DNA from 2 places in the Mesorhizobium sp. ES1-3 genome. Region 2 is predicted to be linked to the other one. Evidence: predicted binding sites of a transcription regulator. Region 2 holds the regulator's gene; the other holds the start of a gene.
What was found. The regulator LexA, encoded in region 2, represses DNA repair genes until DNA is damaged. The targets are predictions, from matches to a motif close to TGTTCNNNNTGTGTTCNG.
Positions count from the first base shown of each region.

Region 1: the regulator LexA is predicted to act here: its motif matches at 3,645-3,662, upstream of LB536_RS09980 (helicase-related protein).

Region 1 is NZ_JAIUGW010000005.1:138,560-146,992, reverse strand. Features, by position in the region: gene LB536_RS09985 (RNA-binding S4 domain-containing protein) at 1-33, opposite strand, end outside; gene LB536_RS09980 (helicase-related protein) at 44-3,478, opposite strand; gene LB536_RS09975 (hypothetical protein) at 3,711-4,013, opposite strand; gene phbB (acetoacetyl-CoA reductase) at 4,212-4,937, opposite strand; gene LB536_RS09965 (acetyl-CoA C-acetyltransferase) at 5,044-6,222, opposite strand; gene phaR (polyhydroxyalkanoate synthesis repressor PhaR) at 6,519-7,130, shown strand; gene LB536_RS09955 (citrate synthase) at 7,151-8,293, opposite strand; gene LB536_RS09950 (citrate synthase/methylcitrate synthase) at 8,386-8,433, shown strand, end outside.
Region 2 is NZ_JAIUGW010000002.1:318,433-326,865, forward strand. Features, by position in the region: gene gltX (glutamate--tRNA ligase) at 1-1,103, opposite strand, end outside; gene LB536_RS04590 (ComEC/Rec2 family competence protein) at 1,207-3,660, shown strand; gene lexA (transcriptional repressor LexA) at 3,654-4,397, opposite strand; gene LB536_RS04600 (GntR family transcriptional regulator) at 4,808-5,581, opposite strand; gene LB536_RS04605 (ABC transporter substrate-binding protein) at 5,735-6,721, shown strand; gene LB536_RS04610 (ABC transporter ATP-binding protein) at 6,780-7,559, shown strand; gene LB536_RS04615 (ABC transporter permease) at 7,565-8,433, shown strand, end outside.

The DNA.
Region 1 (8,433 bases), on a different contig from region 2:
TTTGTCGATGCGCTGGCGGCCTTCCGCAACCATCGACGCGAGCCTACTTCTTTAATTGGTCGCGCAAAGCGGCGAGCTTGGCGAAGGGTGAATCCGGATCGAAGCGCACCGGACGCTCCTCGCGCGGCTTGGGCTGGAAGGCGGGCTTTCCGCCCCCCTTGCCACGATCGGCACCCTTGCCTTCCGGGCTGCCGCCCTTCCAGTCAGGCCGACCTTCGCGGCGGTCGGGACGATCGCCTTGCGGGCGGCCGTCGCGGCGCTCGGCGCCTTCGCCTTGCGGCCTCGGCTTGAACTTCGAGCGGTCGAAGCGCGGTTTGCCGGCGCCGTCGCGGCGCCCTTCATGAGCGGGACGGTCCGCGGGCGTGCCTGTTGCCGGTCCGTCGCCGGCATCGGCAGGCGCGTTGCTTCGGCCGCGCGCCTGTCCGGCTTGCGGGCGGTTGTTGCGGCCATCGCGATGGCGCGGGCGCTGGTCAAAGCGACCTTGGCGCCACAACAGGATCGGTTTTGGCGCTTCGGCTTCCGGCGCAGGTTCGCTGGTGGCTTCCGCCACTGCAGCCGGTTCGGCGGCATCCGTCGGCGCGGAGGCTTCGACGATCGGCTCCGCCGCTGCGGCTTCCTCCGTGGGCGTGGCGTCGACCTCGGCAGCTTCAGGTTCGGCCTGCGGTTCAACCGGGGCCGGCTCGGCGGGTTCAACAGCGGCTTCGGCTAAAGGCGCCTCTTCATCCGCAACCTCAGTCGTGGCTTCCGACTGCTCTTGTGCGACAGGCTCTGCTGCCGTTTCCGCGATGACCTCGGCTGGGGCTTCGATGGCGGCCTCGGCGGCTGCCGTTGCCGAACCCTCGACCGTTGCCTCCGCGGCCGCATCTACAGCGCCGGCTTCCGTTACTGCGGCTTCCACTGCCGCCTCTTCCGCCGCCTTGGCCTGTTCCGCGCGGGCTACCTCTTCGGCTGCCTGCTTGGCAGCGGCGGCTTCCCGCGCGGCAGTGTCCTGCGCTTCCAGCCGTGCCTTGACTTCCGCCACCGGTTTCGGCTCGGCGCGATAACCGAGACCCTTGAGGATCTCTTCCATGTCGTCGGCGGTGGCGCCGAGGATCGACATCATCGGCGGCGTCACCATGAAGGACTGGCCGTCATAGGCGCCGTCCGGCCGCTGGCCGAGGCCGGGCTTCCAGTTGGTCGCCGGGCGGATCAGGTCGGCCAGCCGCTCGAGAATATCGATGCGCACGGCGCGGCGGCCGAGATTGCGGTAGCCGGCAAGCTTGTAGAACGCCTTGTCGAAGGCCGGATCGATGACAACAGAGGTGCGTCCCGACGCCAGCGCATGGACGACGTCGCCGAAGCCCGGCTTGTCCTTGCCGTCGTTCTTCAGCGCCCAAAGCAAGGTCACCAGTCCGGCGGGTGCCGGCTTGATCAGCGCCGGCACGAAGACGTGATAGGCACCGAAGCGCACGCCGAGCCGGCGAAGTGCCGCCCGACCTTCCTGGTCGAGCGACTTCATCTCCTCGGCGATGTCGCGGCGATTGATGAGGCCGAAATTCTCCACGAGCTGGAAGGCGATGCCGCGGCCGATACCGGAAATCTGCTCCGCATTCTTCAAGTCGACCAGCGGCTTGAGCAGGGATTCGATCTGGAAATTGACGAAACGCTCGGCGCGCGCGGCGACCTTGTCGCGGGCCGGGCCGGTGAGTTGTTCGTCGGCCAGCAGCACCAGCCGCGGCTTCAGCGCGTCCTCGCCCGAAACCAGCGTGCCGATCGGTGCGCCGATCCAGCGCAGGGTGCCGTCCGAGCCGAGCGCGAGGTCGCCATTGGCGCAGGCGCCGAAGCGCTCCGCACGGGCCTCGAATTCGGCTGCCAGCGCCTTTTGCGCGGCCGTGCGCACGGCCTTGGCGTCTTCGCCGCCGGCGGTCTGGTCGGCGGTGAAGCGGAACCCTTGCAACTCGCCGACATGATGGCCTTCGACAAGGACGGTTCCGGTAGGACTGATTTCGGCTTCGGGCATGGTATTTTCTCTAAGGCGCCGCATGAGGACGGAAGTCCTGCGGTCTACGAAGCGTTTCGTCAACCGCTCATGCAACGCATCCGACAATCTGTCTTCGATTTCACGCGTCTTTTCCCGCCAGTGTGCCTGATCGGCCAGCCAGCCGGGCCGGTTCGACACGAATGTCCAGGTGCGGATCTGGGCGATGCGGTGCGACAGCGTATCGATGTCGCCCTCGGTGGTGTCGGCACGGCGCACCTGCTCGGCCATGTAATTCTCGTCGACATGGCCATGCCGGGCGAGGTCCATGTAGATCGAGGCGATCAGGTCGGCATGCTGGGCGGGCGCAATCTTGCGGTAGTCCGGCAGCGCGCAGGCTTCCCACAGCAGCGCCACGCGCTTGGCATTGGTCGCGAGCGCGCGGATGTCTTCGTCGCGGGAGAGATGTTCGAGCGCTTGTGCATCGACGGCCGGCAGCGCGCGTGTCAGGCCCTCGACCGGGGCGTTGGTTTCGATCGATCGCTTCAGCGCATCGAGGCTGGCGAAATCGAATTGCGCGGTGCGCCATTGCAGCACCTTCACCGGGTCGAATTCATGGCCCTCGATCTTCTGGACCAGATCCTCGTCGAGTGGGTCGACCTGACCGGTGACGCCAAACGTGCCGTCGCGCAGGTGCCGGCCGGCGCGGCCGGCGATCTGGCCGAGTTCGGCCGCCGTCAGATTGCGGTACTGGTAGCCGTCGAATTTGCGGTTCTGGGCAAAGGCGACATGATCGAGATCGAGGTTGAGGCCCATGCCGATCGCGTCGGTGGCAATGAGGTAGTCGACATCGCCCGACTGGAACAGCGCCACCTGGGCATTGCGGGTACGGGGCGACAGCGCCCCGAGCACGACGGCCGCACCGCCCTGCTGGCGGCGGATCAGCTCGGCGATTGCGTAGACCTCGTCGGCGGAGAAGGCGACGATCGCGGTACGCCTTGGCAGGCGGGTCAGTTTCTTGGAGCCGGCATAGGCCAGATGCGACAGCCGCGGCCGCGTCACCACCGAGACGCCCTTCAGCAGCCGCTGGAGAATGCCGTGCATGGTGGCCGCGCCGAGCAGCAGCGTTTCCTGGCGGCCGCGCAGATGCAGGATGCGGTCGGTGAAGATATGGCCGCGCTCGAGGTCGCCGGCCAGCTGCACCTCGTCGATGGCGACGAAGGCGGCGTCGGTCTCGCGCGGCATGGCTTCGACGGTGCAGACCGAATATCTGGCGCCCGGCGGCTGGATCTTCTCCTCGCCGGTGATGAGCGCCACCTTGTGGGCGCCGACCTTCTCGCAGACGCGCGTGTAGACCTCGCGGGCCAGCAGCCTCAGCGGCAGGCCGATGACGCCGGTTTCGTGCGCCACCATGCGCTCGATGGCGAGATGGGTCTTGCCCGTGTTGGTCGGGCCAAGCACGGCGGTCACGTCGCGGCCTGACAGGATCAGCGGCTCGGTGTGTTTCTGCTGAATGTTCATCGGCTCGGAAATAAGGCTTTCTGGCCTCTCGTTGTCGGGAGCGTGCCTGGACGGCGCGTATGACAGCCGACACATAGGGATTTCGGGCGCGAAGCGAAAGCGGAATGTTCCGGCCGGGTGTTAAGGACGCCTGCGTCGACCCGCAAATCAGCCCCAGCTTAACAGTTGGAACGAGTCTGGAACGAATCAGCGACGAATCGGTGACTCCGTCAGATTCAGCTTTTGTTCACGGCTAGATATGGATTTTGTGACCACGAGTCTCACCACATGCTGAATCACCGAACTGGCCCGTTTTATGCTTGGTGGATCTTGCCGTTAATGTTTGCCGGTAAACCATGCAGGAGGCTCGCGCCACTTCGCTCAACATTATGAAATTATTAATCTTTCTGAACTCTGCGTTAAGGAATTGCAGGCAATCGCGGCCATTAATGTTAACATTGCGCTCAAAGCCGGAACGAATCGGCGACAAACCAGCGCCAGCGGTATTTTCTCCTTTTGTTCCCCCAATATCTTGTGTTGTGAACAGCTTATCCACCGAGAATCCACAGGCTTGACCACAGGGTTTCGCACAGACGCGGCTGCCGTCATTAACCTTTGCGTGCCGGATTGGAGCATCGCGCCACAGCGAAGCCTTCCAAGGATCAAGCGTCGTTTGAAAGCGGACCGGTTTCCCGGTCCGCTTGTTGCGAGCACGCGTCGATCCCCCAGCCGTTGGCTGCGGTGAGAAGAGGACTCAGATGAAGTACTGGCCACCATTGGCGGTGAGGGTCGAGCCGGTGATGAAGCCGGCGTCTTCGGAAGCCAGGAAGACAACGCAGCGCGCGATCTCTTCCGGTTCGCCCAGGCGGCCGACCGGGATTTGCGGGATGATGCGTTCGTTGAGCACCTTCTCGTCGATCGCCTTGACCATCTCGGTGGCGATGTAGCCGGGGCAGATGACGTTGACGGTGATGCCGGCGCGCGCGCCTTCCTGGGCGAGCGCCTTCGAGAAGCCGATGTCGCCGGCCTTGGCGGCGGAGTAGTTGACCTGGCCGGCCTGGCCCTTCTGGCCGTTGATCGAGGAGATGGTGATGACGCGGCCGAACTTGCGGTCGCGCATGCCGCTCCACAGCGGATGCGTCATGTTGAAGACACCGGACAGATTTGTGTCGATGACCTCTTTCCACTGGTCGCGCGTCAACTTGTGGAACATGGCGTCGCGGGTGATGCCGGCATTGTTGACCAGCACGGACACCGGGCCGAGGTCGGCCTCGATCTGCTTGATGCCGGCGGCGCAAGCGTCATAGTCGGCGACCGACCATTTGTAGACCGGAATGCCGGTTTCGGCCTTGAACTTCGCCGCCGCGTCGTCGTTGCCGGCATAATTCGCGGCAACCGAATAGCCGGCAGTCTTCAAAGCGGTCGAGATCGCCGCGCCGATACCGCGCGATCCACCCGTGACGATTGCAACCTTGGTCATGCATTTCCCCTTTTGAAATCGCCCTGTTGTCGGGCTTGGCAGGCACTGGATTTGCTACAGGCACTACATATGAACCGGGCGGCTTGCGCCGCCCGTCCAAAATCTATCAGAGAGCCTCCACACACATGGCGACGCCCATGCCGCCGCCGATGCATAGGGTGGCGAGACCCTTCTTGGCGCCGCGTCGGCGCATCTCGAAGACCAGCGTGTTGAAGATGCGGGCGCCCGAGGCGCCGATCGGGTGGCCGATGGCGATGGCGCCGCCATTGACGTTGACGATCGAGGGATCCCAGCCCATGTCCTTGTTGACGGCGCAGGCCTGTGCGGCGAACGCCTCGTTGGCCTCGACAAGGTCGAGATCCCCTGCCGACCAGCCGGCCTTTTCCAATGCCTTGCGCGAGGCGGGAATGGGTCCGGTGCCCATGATCGCCGGATCGACGCCGGCGGTTGCCCAGGACGCGATCCGCGCCAGCGGGGTGATGCCGCGCCTGGCGGCTTCCGCTTCACTCATCAGCAGCGCACCGGCAGCACCGTCATTGATGCCGGAGGCGTTGGCCGCGGTCACCGTGCCGTCCTTGTCGAAGGCCGGCTTCAGCTTGGTCATGGCATCGATCGTGGCGCCGTGGCGGATGTACTCGTCCTGGTCGACAATGGTGTCGCCCTTCTTGCCCTTGATGGTGAAGGCGACGATCTCGTCCTTGAACTTGCCGGCCTTTTGCGCGGCCTCGGCCTTGTTCTGCGAGGCCAGCGCGAACTGGTCCTGGTCGTCGCGGGTGATCTGGAACTGGCGGGCGACGTTCTCGGCGGTGTTGCCCATGTGGTAGCCATTGAAGGCGTCCCACAACCCGTCCTTGATCATGGTGTCGATCATCTTGTAGTCGCCCATCTTGACGCCGGCGCGCAGGTGCTCGGCGTGCGGCGACAGCGACATCGATTCCTGGCCGCCGGCGATGATCACCTTGGCGTCGCCGGTGGCGATCTGCTGCATGCCGAGCGCGATGGCGCGCAGGCCGGAGCCGCAAACCTGGTTAAGGCCCCAGGCGGTGGTCTCCTTGGGCAGGCCGGCCAGGATCGAGGCCTGGCGGGCCGGGTTCTGGCCTTGCGCCGCGGTCAGCACCTGGCCGAGGATGACCTCGTCGACCTCGGCCGCCTCGACACCGGCACGCGTCAAAAGTTCCTTGACGACGACGGCGCCGAGTTCATGCGCGGGCGTGGCGGCGAAGGCGCCGTTGAAGGAGCCTACGGCCGTGCGCGCGGCGCTGGCAATGACGATGGAAGCGGACATTTTCTTCTCCAGACTTCAAGGGTGTTGTTGTGCCGTTGAGGACTTTTCTTGCCCTTTCCCAACCCCAAGTCAAACCGGAAATCGGCATGGCGCCGATGCGCCGCAAGCAGACCTCACCTCGTGGCGCCGGCGGTCTGGCCGGTGCTGCGCAGCATATTTAGCCTGCCATGCAGCATTATATGATCCCGCACTGCACAAACTGCTTGGAATTATGAGGCTTTTGCGCATATCCTCAAAAAGGGCGCAATCGTTACCGGCTGCTTACTCAGGCGTGCCGGTGTCCGGGGAGGATGCAGATGGCCGCAAAAGACGACCCGATCATTATCAAGAAATACGCCAACCGCCGCCTCTATAATACGGGGACGAGCACCTATGTGACGCTCGAGGATCTGGCCGAGATGGTCAAGAAGGGCGAGGAATTCACGGTCCAGGACGCCAAGACCGGTGATGACATCACGCATCCCGTGCTGACCCAGATCATTTTCGAGCTGGAGAACAAGGACGGGCAGAACATGCTGCCTATCCCGTTCCTGCGCCAGTTGATCGCCTTCTACGGCGACCAGATGCAGATGATCGTGCCCAGCTTCCTCGAACAGTCGATGATCGCCTTCTCCAAGGAACAAGAGCGGTTCCGCGAACAGATGAAGGGCGCCATCGGCAAGTCGCCGCTCGACGTGATGAAGATGGCGACGCCGATCAAGGCGCTGGAAGAACAGACGCGCCGCAACATGGAAATGTTCCAGAACGCAATGCGGCTGTTCACGCCTTTTCCGCCCCCGGGCTCGTCGGCGCCTGCCGCGGCTCCCGCCGAGCCGGCCAGGAAGGAAACGCCGGAAAAGCCGGACGATCTGCAACAGCTGAAGGATCAGATCGCGGCCATGCAGCGCAAGCTCGACACGATGTCGTAAGCGCATAGCGCTCACGACATTCAGCCCAGCAATCCCTCATAGCGGCCGCGCGGCCTGATGCTGCTGCCGCTCGCGATCTGTTCGACCATGTGCGCGGCCCAGCCGACGCTGCGTCCAAGCGCGAACAGGTGGAATGGTGCATCGCGCGGCAAGCCAAGGCCGCGCGTCAGCACGGCCAGGGCAAAGTCGATGTTCGGTTGGGCGCCTGTCGCGGCAATGGCGGCGGCTTGCAGCGATTGCAACGCCTCGTCGGTGTTGTCGAGGGAGGCCAGAAGCGCTGCGGCCCGGGGATCGCCCTCGGGATAGAGCGGATGGCCGAACCCCGGCAGTGGCCGGTCATGGCCGAGCCAGCGCCGGATCGCGGCATCGGCGCCGTGCCGCGCCGCGTCCTCAGCGAGTTGCATCACCGCTTCGCCGGCGCCGCCGTGGCGGGGACCGGACAGTGTCGCCAGGCCGGCAAGCAGACACGCGGCGGGCGAGGCTCCGGTCGAGGCCGCGACGCGGGTTGCGAAGGTCGATGCGTTGAGTTCGTGATCGGCGAGCAGGACAAGGGCACGGCGGATCGCTTCCGCGCCGCCATCATCCGCCGACCAGCCCCGTGCCAATCGCCGATGCACTGGTTCAGATCCCGCGATGGCACCAAGGGCGCTGGCCAGCACGCCGATCGCGTGCGCGGCATCAGTGCACAGCAAGGCAGCACTTCGTCCAAGCGAGGGCCGCGCCTGGCCGGCAAGCAGAGCGAGTTGCGCAAAGGCCGGGGTGCGGCCGATCTGAGGCGGCGCATCTGGCGACGGCGCTTCGAAACTGACCGGGCCGGGCAGGGCCCAGAGCAGCCCAGCGGTTTCTTCCAGCGTGGCATGGTCGGACAGCGCCGCGGCGTCCCGACCCCGATAAATGAGGTGGCCGTGCCAGACGGTCGAAATCGCGGTGACGATCGACGGCTCGCCCCAGGCGATCGCGCTTTCGGCAATGGCCGCAGGGCTCCGCCCGCGCGCCCTCCGCATCGCCAGTGCGGCGATATCGTCGGCGCGGTACTGGCTGCGGCGCGGGTCGGCACGGTCCGGACGCATGCCGATGCGGCCGCGGCTGACATAGGCATAAAGCGTCTGCGGCCTCACCCGGAGCCTTTCCAATGCCTCTTCCCGCGACAACCATTCGGACATATCGAGCCAGATGTTGATTCTATTGATCAAGATTGATGCTTATGGCGCCCACCCTTATCTCCCATCGGGAAAAGCTTCAAGGAGACAAGGCTATGGCGAATGGGCTCGATGATGTGGTGGCGGCCGAAACCGTGCTGTCC
Region 2 (8,433 bases):
AGCTCGACCAGCGTCTTGGCGCGCTCCTTCAGGCCTGGGAGCGCTGCCAGCAACTGCGCCTTGTTCTTCTCGTCGAGGCGCGCCGCCATCGCCGGGCCACTCTCCAGATAAGGCAAGGTGGCGATGAAGATGTCGAACAATTCGATATCGGCCATGCGGCGCATATGGACGCCGTTCAGCGCCTCGAGCTTGGCGAAGTCGAAGCGCGCCGCGCCCTTGTTGACGTCGCCGATATCGAACCAGGAGATCATGTCCTTGATCGACATGATCTCGTCATCGCCATGGCTCCAGCCGAGCCGCGCCAGGTAATTGAGCAGCGCCTCCGGCAGATAGCCCATGGCGCGATAGGCCTCGACCCCAAGCGCGCCGTGGCGCTTCGACAGCTTGGCGCCGTCGGCGCCATGGATGAGCGGGATATGCGACATCGAAGGCACGTCCCAGCCCATGGCGTTGTAGATCACGGTCTGGCGCGCGGCGTTGGTCAGGTGATCGTCGCCACGGATGATGTGGGTGACGCCCATGTCGTGATCGTCGACGACGACGGCATGCATGTAGGTCGGGTTGCCGTCCGAGCGCAGGATGATGAAATCGTCGAGATCCTTGTTGGGGAAGCGCACCTCGCCCTGGACCCGGTCCTGCACCACCGTCTCGCCCTCGGTCGGTGCCTTGATGCGGATGGCGCCCTTGACGCCGGCGGGCGCCTCCGACGGGACGCGGTCACGCCAGTGGCCGTTATAGCGAGGCGGCAGGCCCTTGGCGCGGGCCGCCTCGCGCATCGCCTCGAGCTCGGCTGAAGTCTCGTAGCTGTAATAGGCCTTGCCCAGCCGCACCAGTTCCTCGGCGACCTCCCGGTGGCGCGGCGCGCGCTCGAATTGGGAGACCGCTTCACCGTCCCATGACAGACCGAGCCAGGTCAGTCCGTCCAGAATGGCTGATGTGGCCGCCTCGGTCGAGCGCTCGCGATCGGTGTCCTCGATACGCAACAGCATCGTGCCGCCGGTGTGCTTGGCATAGAGCCAGTTGAACAGCGCCGTGCGTGCGCCGCCGATGTGCAGATAGCCGGTCGGCGAGGGGGCAAAACGGGTGATGACCTTGTCGGGCATGAAACTCTCGGAAAACGTCTGAAGCTGGGTGCGGAGTGCGCGGACTTTCGCGCGTCGCGCGTTCATGTAGCATAGGGTGTCGAGGGCGCAAGGGGCAGACCCGATGACTGGACGAGGCCGGGGCTCGGATCGGGGCGAGGGCGCCATTGTCGGCGTCAGCGAGCGGTCCCTGTTTACAACGCCTCCGGCGATCCCACTGCCATCGCCGCTCGTGGCTGCGCCCGCAATCCAGCCGCCGCAGGCGGACAGCCCGGCGCCAACTCCGTCTCCCGCCGCGCGCGGGATTGTGCGCGTGCGCCGGCAAATCGGCCTGATTGCCTTGCCTCGCCTGCGTCACGGCGTGGCCAAGGCGGCGGAGCTGGAACTCGACCGGGGCATCGCCTTCCTGCTGGTGCCGGTCTGCCTGGCCGTTGGGGCGATCGGCTACTTTTCGCTGGCGTCCGAGCCCGATTTTGCAAGGCCCGTCGCTGCCGTGATGCTGGCGGCGATCTGTGCATTCGTCTCCCGCTCTTGGCCGAAAACCCATCTGTGTTTCATGGCAGTGCTGTTGTGTGTGCTTGGCCTGCTCGCGGCGAAGGTCGAAACATGGCGAGCCGGAACCCGGATGCTGGGCTCGGAGATATCGACGCAGCTGACCGGCCGCGTGGTCTCGATCGAAGAAATGGAGACCGGCCGCATCCGGCTGACCATGGACGTGATTTCGACGGCCCGCCCGAAACTGCGCTATGCGCCGGAAAGGGTCCGGCTTTCGGCACGCAAGATACCGCCGGAAATGACCGCCGGCTCGCTTGTCACAGGTTATGCCAAACTGCTGCCGCCGACCGGTCCGGTGCGGCCGGACAGCTACGACTTCTCCTTCGAGAGCTATTTCGCCGGCATCGGCGGCAGCGGCTTCTTTCTCGGCAATCCAACCGTTGTCTCCGCCGACGACGGTCAGATGCCGCTGCCGGCACGCCTTTTTTCTGGCATCGAAGATGCCCGCGAAGCCATCGCCGACCATATCAGGGGCAGCATTGGCGGCGCCGAAGGCGAGATCGCGGCGGCGCTGATCGTTGGCGTGCGCGCCGGCATTCCCAATGAAATCAACGAAGCGATGCGGCGTACCGGCATCTATCACATCATCTCCATTTCGGGACTGCATATGGCGCTGGTGGCCGGCACCATCATGGGTCTGTTACGCGGCGTCTTCGCGCTGTTTCCAGGCTTTTCCGCGCGCCGGCCGGTGAAGAAATACGCGGCCGCCGCCGCACTTTTCTCTATCGCCGCCTATCTCGTCATTTCCGGCGTCGTCGTCGCCGCCGAGCGCAGCTTCATCATGCTGGCGGTGATGCTGGTCGCCGTCTTGTTCGATCGCGCGGCACTGACCATGCGCAACCTGGCGATCTCGGCGATCGCCGTCATCCTGGTTTCCCCGCACGAGGTCGTCGGCCCGAGCTTCCAGATGTCGTTCGCGGCGACCGCGGCCTTGGTCGGCGCCTATGCCGGCTGGGCCGACCACCATGCGGGAAAGACGAGGCCGCCGCCGCCAAAGCGATCCCTGCCCGGGTTCCTGACGCGAAAATTCCTGCTGGCGACAGGTGGATTGGCCATGACGTCCATCATCGCCGGCAGCGCAACGGCGCTGTTTGCCATCTGGCATTTCCAGCGGGTGTCGCCGCTCAGCCTGTTCGCCAATCTGGCCGTCATGCCGATCGTATCGGTCGTGATGTTCCTGGCTGTCGCCAGCGCGTTGCTGATGCCGTTCGGGTTGGATTGGCCGGCTCTCTACCTCATGGGCAAGGGCCTGACGGCGATGATCGCCGTATCGGCGTGGATATCGGAGCGCTCTCCGATCGATGGGGTCGGGCTGATCTCGCAGCAATCCGTGCTGCTGGTCACCGTCGCGCTGGTCATCGCGACGGTGGCGACGACCTGGTTGCGGCTCGCCGCGCTGCCATTCGCGCTTGCCGGCCTTTTGACTGTGTCGCACACACATACGCCCGATGTGCTGATCTCGGAAGACGCGCGGCTGGTCGCCCTGCCGATCGGCAATGGCGAACTGGCCGTCAACCGGGAACGTCCGAACGAATTCGCAGCCGACAACTGGAAACGCGCTCTGATCTCCGAAACAATCGTCAAACCGGAAATGTTCGACAAGATGGACGGGCAATTCGATATCGCTAGTCCCACCGACCTGCCGCGGGGATCGCCGTTCTATTGCCGCGAAGGCCTGTGTCTTGCCAGGCACCCCTCCGGTGCGATCATCGCCTATGTCGAGGATCGCAAGAGCACCTGGAAGGCCTGCGCCTTCGCCGACCTGATCGTCGTCAATGACGCGACCGCCTATGACGCCTGCCACGATCCGCTGGTTCTCGTGGTCACCAAACGACAGCTCGCCCGCAAGGGAAGTGCCGCCGTCTACTTCGATCCCCAGTCGGCCACGAGCCCGGCTGCGATCGAATTCGCCGTCGACGGACCATACCGCCCCTGGCACGAGCAGCGAAAATTCTCACGCGAGGCGAGAGGGCTGCTGCCCTATAAAAAGTCCGACAAGCTCGATGGCAAGCCGGCTCAGTAGCGCCTGATCAGCCCGACAAGCTTGCCCTGCACCTTGACCCGATCCGGTCCGAAGATGCGCGTTTCGTAGGCTGGATTGGCGGCTTCGAGCGCGATCGAGGCGCCCTTGCGGCGGAACCGCTTCAGCGTTGCTTCCTCCTCATCGACCAGCGCCACGATGATTTCGCCCGGACTTGCCGTGTCGGCATTGCGGATGATGACCGTATCGCCGTCGAAGATACCGGCCTCGATCATCGAGTCGCCTTTGACTTCCAGCGCATAGTGTTCGCCGCCCATGATCATGTCCGGCGGCACCGAAATCGAATGCGTCTGGTGCTGGATGGCATCGATCGGCACACCGGCGGCGATACGGCCCATGACCGGGATGGACACGGCTGAAACCGCATCGTCGTCGTTACCGGCTGCGGGCAGGCGCGACGGCGCGGCCGCCGGCCTGATCTGGCGACCGAGACCGCCTTGGCCAAGGCTGCCCTGGATGACGCTTGGCGAGAACTTCTTCGCCGCATTGAGGCCCGGCGCGATCGAGTCCGGCAGCCGCAGCACTTCCAGCGCGCGCGCCCGGTTGGGCAGCCGGCGAATGAAGCCGCGTTCCTCCAGCGCCGTGATCAGGCGATGGATCCCCGACTTGGAGGCAAGATCGAGCGCTTCCTTCATCTCGTCGAAGGAGGGCGGTATCCCGCTTTCCTTGAGCCGTTCGTGGATGAACATCAGCAGTTCATGTTGCTTGCGTGTCAGCATGGCGGCCCCCAAGGCAGTGAACGAAAGGTCTGAACCAGAATCGAAAAACAAACCCAGAACAAACACTATCTGTTCCAGTTGTGTTCCGCAACCGTTTAAAGTTTAATGAATTTGTTAAGACGTCTGAAGTTTTTTGCCCGCGACAGCGGACGGCAATCGACCCTTTCCGCCGTCGGCAAGCACATTGAAATCGTTTTGGTTAATGGGCTGTGGCCCATCCTCCGCCCAGGCTTGGCATCAGTCTTTTGGAGGGCTTTCCCGGGGGTGGATCGTAAAAATTGTGGATCCATCATTCGCGGAACGAAACGAAATCAAAACGCCAACGATCGTAGCTTCGGGCAGCGATCGATCCAGGCGTCCGGCCGGCCCCGATCAAGTGCGTGCGAACAGGCGTTGCGGAAGCGCTGAAGTCATCCGGAACCCGCTTTCAAGCTGCCGGCGCGGGCAGCGTATTCGGTCGCGCCACTGTCTTCGCTGTGGACATAGACATGCAGGGTGTAGCCGATATGCGCAGTCATCAGCGCCTTGGCCCGCTCGACGTCACGATCGAGTGCCGCTTCCATGATCGCGGTATGGTGTTCGATCGCAATCGCTTCACGCAGTGCCTCCATAGCCTCTTCATAGCCATCCTTGAGGCCAGCCGCGGCCCGCAATGTCGGCGCCAGACCAAGAAAGCGATGATGCCGGCGCAGCTGATCCGAGATTGTCGAGCGGAAACGCAGCAGCCAATCGCATGTGGCGGCGCTCAGCAGCGCCGCATGGAAAGCCTCGTGGTTCTCGTCCCATTTGTCGACGGCCGCATCCGAGGGATCGTCGACCGCGGTCTTGCAGCGGGAGAGCCGGTAGTGGGCGGTGACGACAGCATCCTCCCACTCCTTGCTGCCTTTCTCCATCGATTCGAGGAATAGGGGGATCTCGACCACCATCCTGGCGCGCGCCAGGTCCTCCAGTTCGGCCCGCGATACCGGAGCCACGGTAAAGCCGCGATTGCTGATGGCGGTGACAAGGCGTTCGGCCTCGAGCCGCGACAAGGCTTCTCGCAACGGCGTCCAGCCGACGCCATAGGTACCGCGCAGCGCACTCAGCTTGAGCGGGGAGCCGGGCATGAGGCGCGTGGTCAGGATATCGCGCCGCAACAGCTGATAGGCTGCCTCCGTCTTTGTGGAGCTGGTTTGATCCTGCATCGCGGTCCATCCGTCGTCTGGCAGAGAAAAATTATATATGATGTCGGAGCATGGCAAGAATTATATATAATATTTGACACGGGCCGGCGGACTGACCATGATCGCCGCAGTAGCCGCGCTCCAAGCGGCGCTGATCAAATCTGGGAGGAAATGATGTTGAAGTCGAAATCCGCTTGGTTGTCGGGTTTGTTCCTGGCCGGCGCATTGATGGTGAGCGCGGGTACTGCCGCTGCCGATCAGATACGCATCGGCATTGCCAATTTCGGCGAGCATCCGCAGCTCAACGCCGCTATAGCCGGCTTCAAGAAGGCGCTGACGGATAATGGCTTCGTCGAGGGCAAGGACGTCGTCTATACGGAGAGCCATACGAATTTCGATGCATCGCTGGTGCCGCAGATGATCGCCAAGCTGCAGGCGGAGCAGCCCAAGCTGATCTACACCATCACCACGCCGGTCTCGCAGATCGCCAAGAAGGCGCTCGCGGGCTCCGGCATTCCGATCGTCTTTGCCGCGGTCACGGATCCGGTGGCGGCCAAGCTGGTACCGTCATGGGACTCCGGAGACGAAGGCATGACCGGCGCCAGCGACCTGCAGGACGTCGCCGCGGTAATGGCCTTCACCAAGAAGCTGCTGCCGAACGCCAAGCGCTTTGGCGTGCCTTACAATCCGGGCGAGGCCAACGACGTTGCCTTGGTCGAAAAGATCAAGGCGGCGGCACCCGCCGCCGGCTTCGAGGTCGTGGAAGTCGGCATCGACAACGTCAATGACATCCAGCAGCGCATCGCCTCGCTCGCCGGCAAGGCCGACGTGATCTACGGCCCGGCTTCGAACCTGATCCAGCCGGCGATCGCCGCTGTCTCCGCGGCTGCCCGCCAGGCTGGTATTCCGGTCGTAAATTCCGATGACAGCGCGGTCCGCAACGGCACCGTGCCGGCAAGCTTCGCGGTCAATTATACGCAGGTCGGTATCAACGCCGGCAACATCGCAGCCGAAATCCTGAAGGGCAAGGATCCCAAGACGATCGCGCCGTCGCGCCCGGCCTACAAGGATCACATGGCAACGATCTCGCGCAAGGCGATGGCCGCGTTCGGCATCGAGATACCGGCTTCGATGGCCGATTGCGGCTGCATCGTCGACTGACATCGGGGCAGCAGGGGTGACGGCGCGGACGCCGTCACCCTGAGGTCAGGGAGGAACGATGCTCGAGATCCGATCCGCACGCAAAGTGTTCTACAAGGGCCAGGCCGACGAGAAGATCGCGCTGGACGGTCTCAGCCTGTCGCTGGCCACGGGCGAGTTCGGCATCGTCATCGGCTCCAACGGAGCCGGCAAGAGCAGCATGCTCAATGCCATTTCCGGCGCCCTGATCCTCGATTCCGGCCAGATCCTGATCAACGGCGCCGATGTGACTGGCATGCCCGTGCACAAGCGCGCCGCGAAACTGGCTCGCGTGTTCCAGGACCCGATGCGCGGTACCGCCGCCAGCATGACGGTCGCGGAAAACATGCTGCTGGCTGATTTGCGCAGCAGCAAGCGCACCTTGCGCCAGGGGCTGAACGCCACCCGGCTTGCGTCCTACAGGGAGCGCCTGTCGATACTGGGCCTCGGCCTCGAAAATCGTCTCGACACGCGCGTCGACCTGCTCTCGGGCGGGCAGCGGCAATCCCTGTCTCTGATCATGGCAGTCGGCGGATCGCCGGACCTGCTGCTGCTCGACGAGCATACCGCGGCACTCGATCCGCGCACGGCCGAGATCGTCATGCAGGCAACGGTGCGCGCCGTCAGCGCATTGAAGCTGACGACCTTGATGGTGACCCACAACATGCAACACGCCGTCGACTATGGCAGCCGGGTGATCATGCTCGACGCCGGCCGTGTCCTCCTGGAGGTCACAGGCGAAGAGAAGGCGAGGGTCACGGTTATCGATCTGATCGGCCATTTCTCCGTCAAGACCGACCGCATGCTGCTGGCGAGCTGATCATCATGGGCTTTATCGAGGACGTTCTCACCAGCTTCGTCGCGATCATGCCGGTCACCCTGGCGCAAAGCCTGATCCTGGCCTTTGTCGTGCTCGGGATCATGATCCCGTTTCGGATGCTGAATTTTCCCGATCTCACCAGCGAAGGCGCTTTTCCGCTGGGCGGCTGCGTCTGCGGCGTTCTCCTTGCCGCCGGCGCATCGCCGCTGATGGGCATCGCTGCCGCCCTCGTTGCCGGCTTCGCGGCGGGCTGCTGCACTGCCTTCATCCATCTGCGCTTCCGCATCCACACGCTTCTTGCCGGCATCCTGATGATGACGATGCTCTACAGCATCAATCTTCGGATCATGGGTAAGTCCAACCTCTCCGTGTTCGGGTCGCCGACGGTGTTCGACTGGGTGCCGTTCGCGCGGCCGGGTTTCCCCGCCAGCAAGATCGCCGTCGCGGGCCTTCTCGCGCTTGTCGCCTTCATGCTGCTCTACATGTTCTTCAGGACCGAGAAGGGGACTGCCGTGCGCGCCGTGGGCGCCAATCCTGACATGGCCGAGGCGCAAGGCATCAATGTCTGGGCCGCGACCATAGGCGGTGTCGGGTTGGCGAGCGCTTTTTCGGCTTCAAGCGGCGCGCTGATGGTGCAGTCGCAGGGGTTCGCCGACGTCAATATGGGCCTGGGAATTCTCATCAACGGCCTTGCCGCGCTGATGATCGGCGAGGCCGTCGTCGGCAAGCAGACGGTCTGGCGTCAGTTGCTGGCGCCCTTCGCCGGCGCGATCATCTACTACCAGCTGGTGTCGTTCTGCCTCGCCGCCGGCATGCCGCCGCCTGATCTGAAGCTTGCAACGGGCCTGTTCGTGCTGGCCATGCTTGCCTTGCC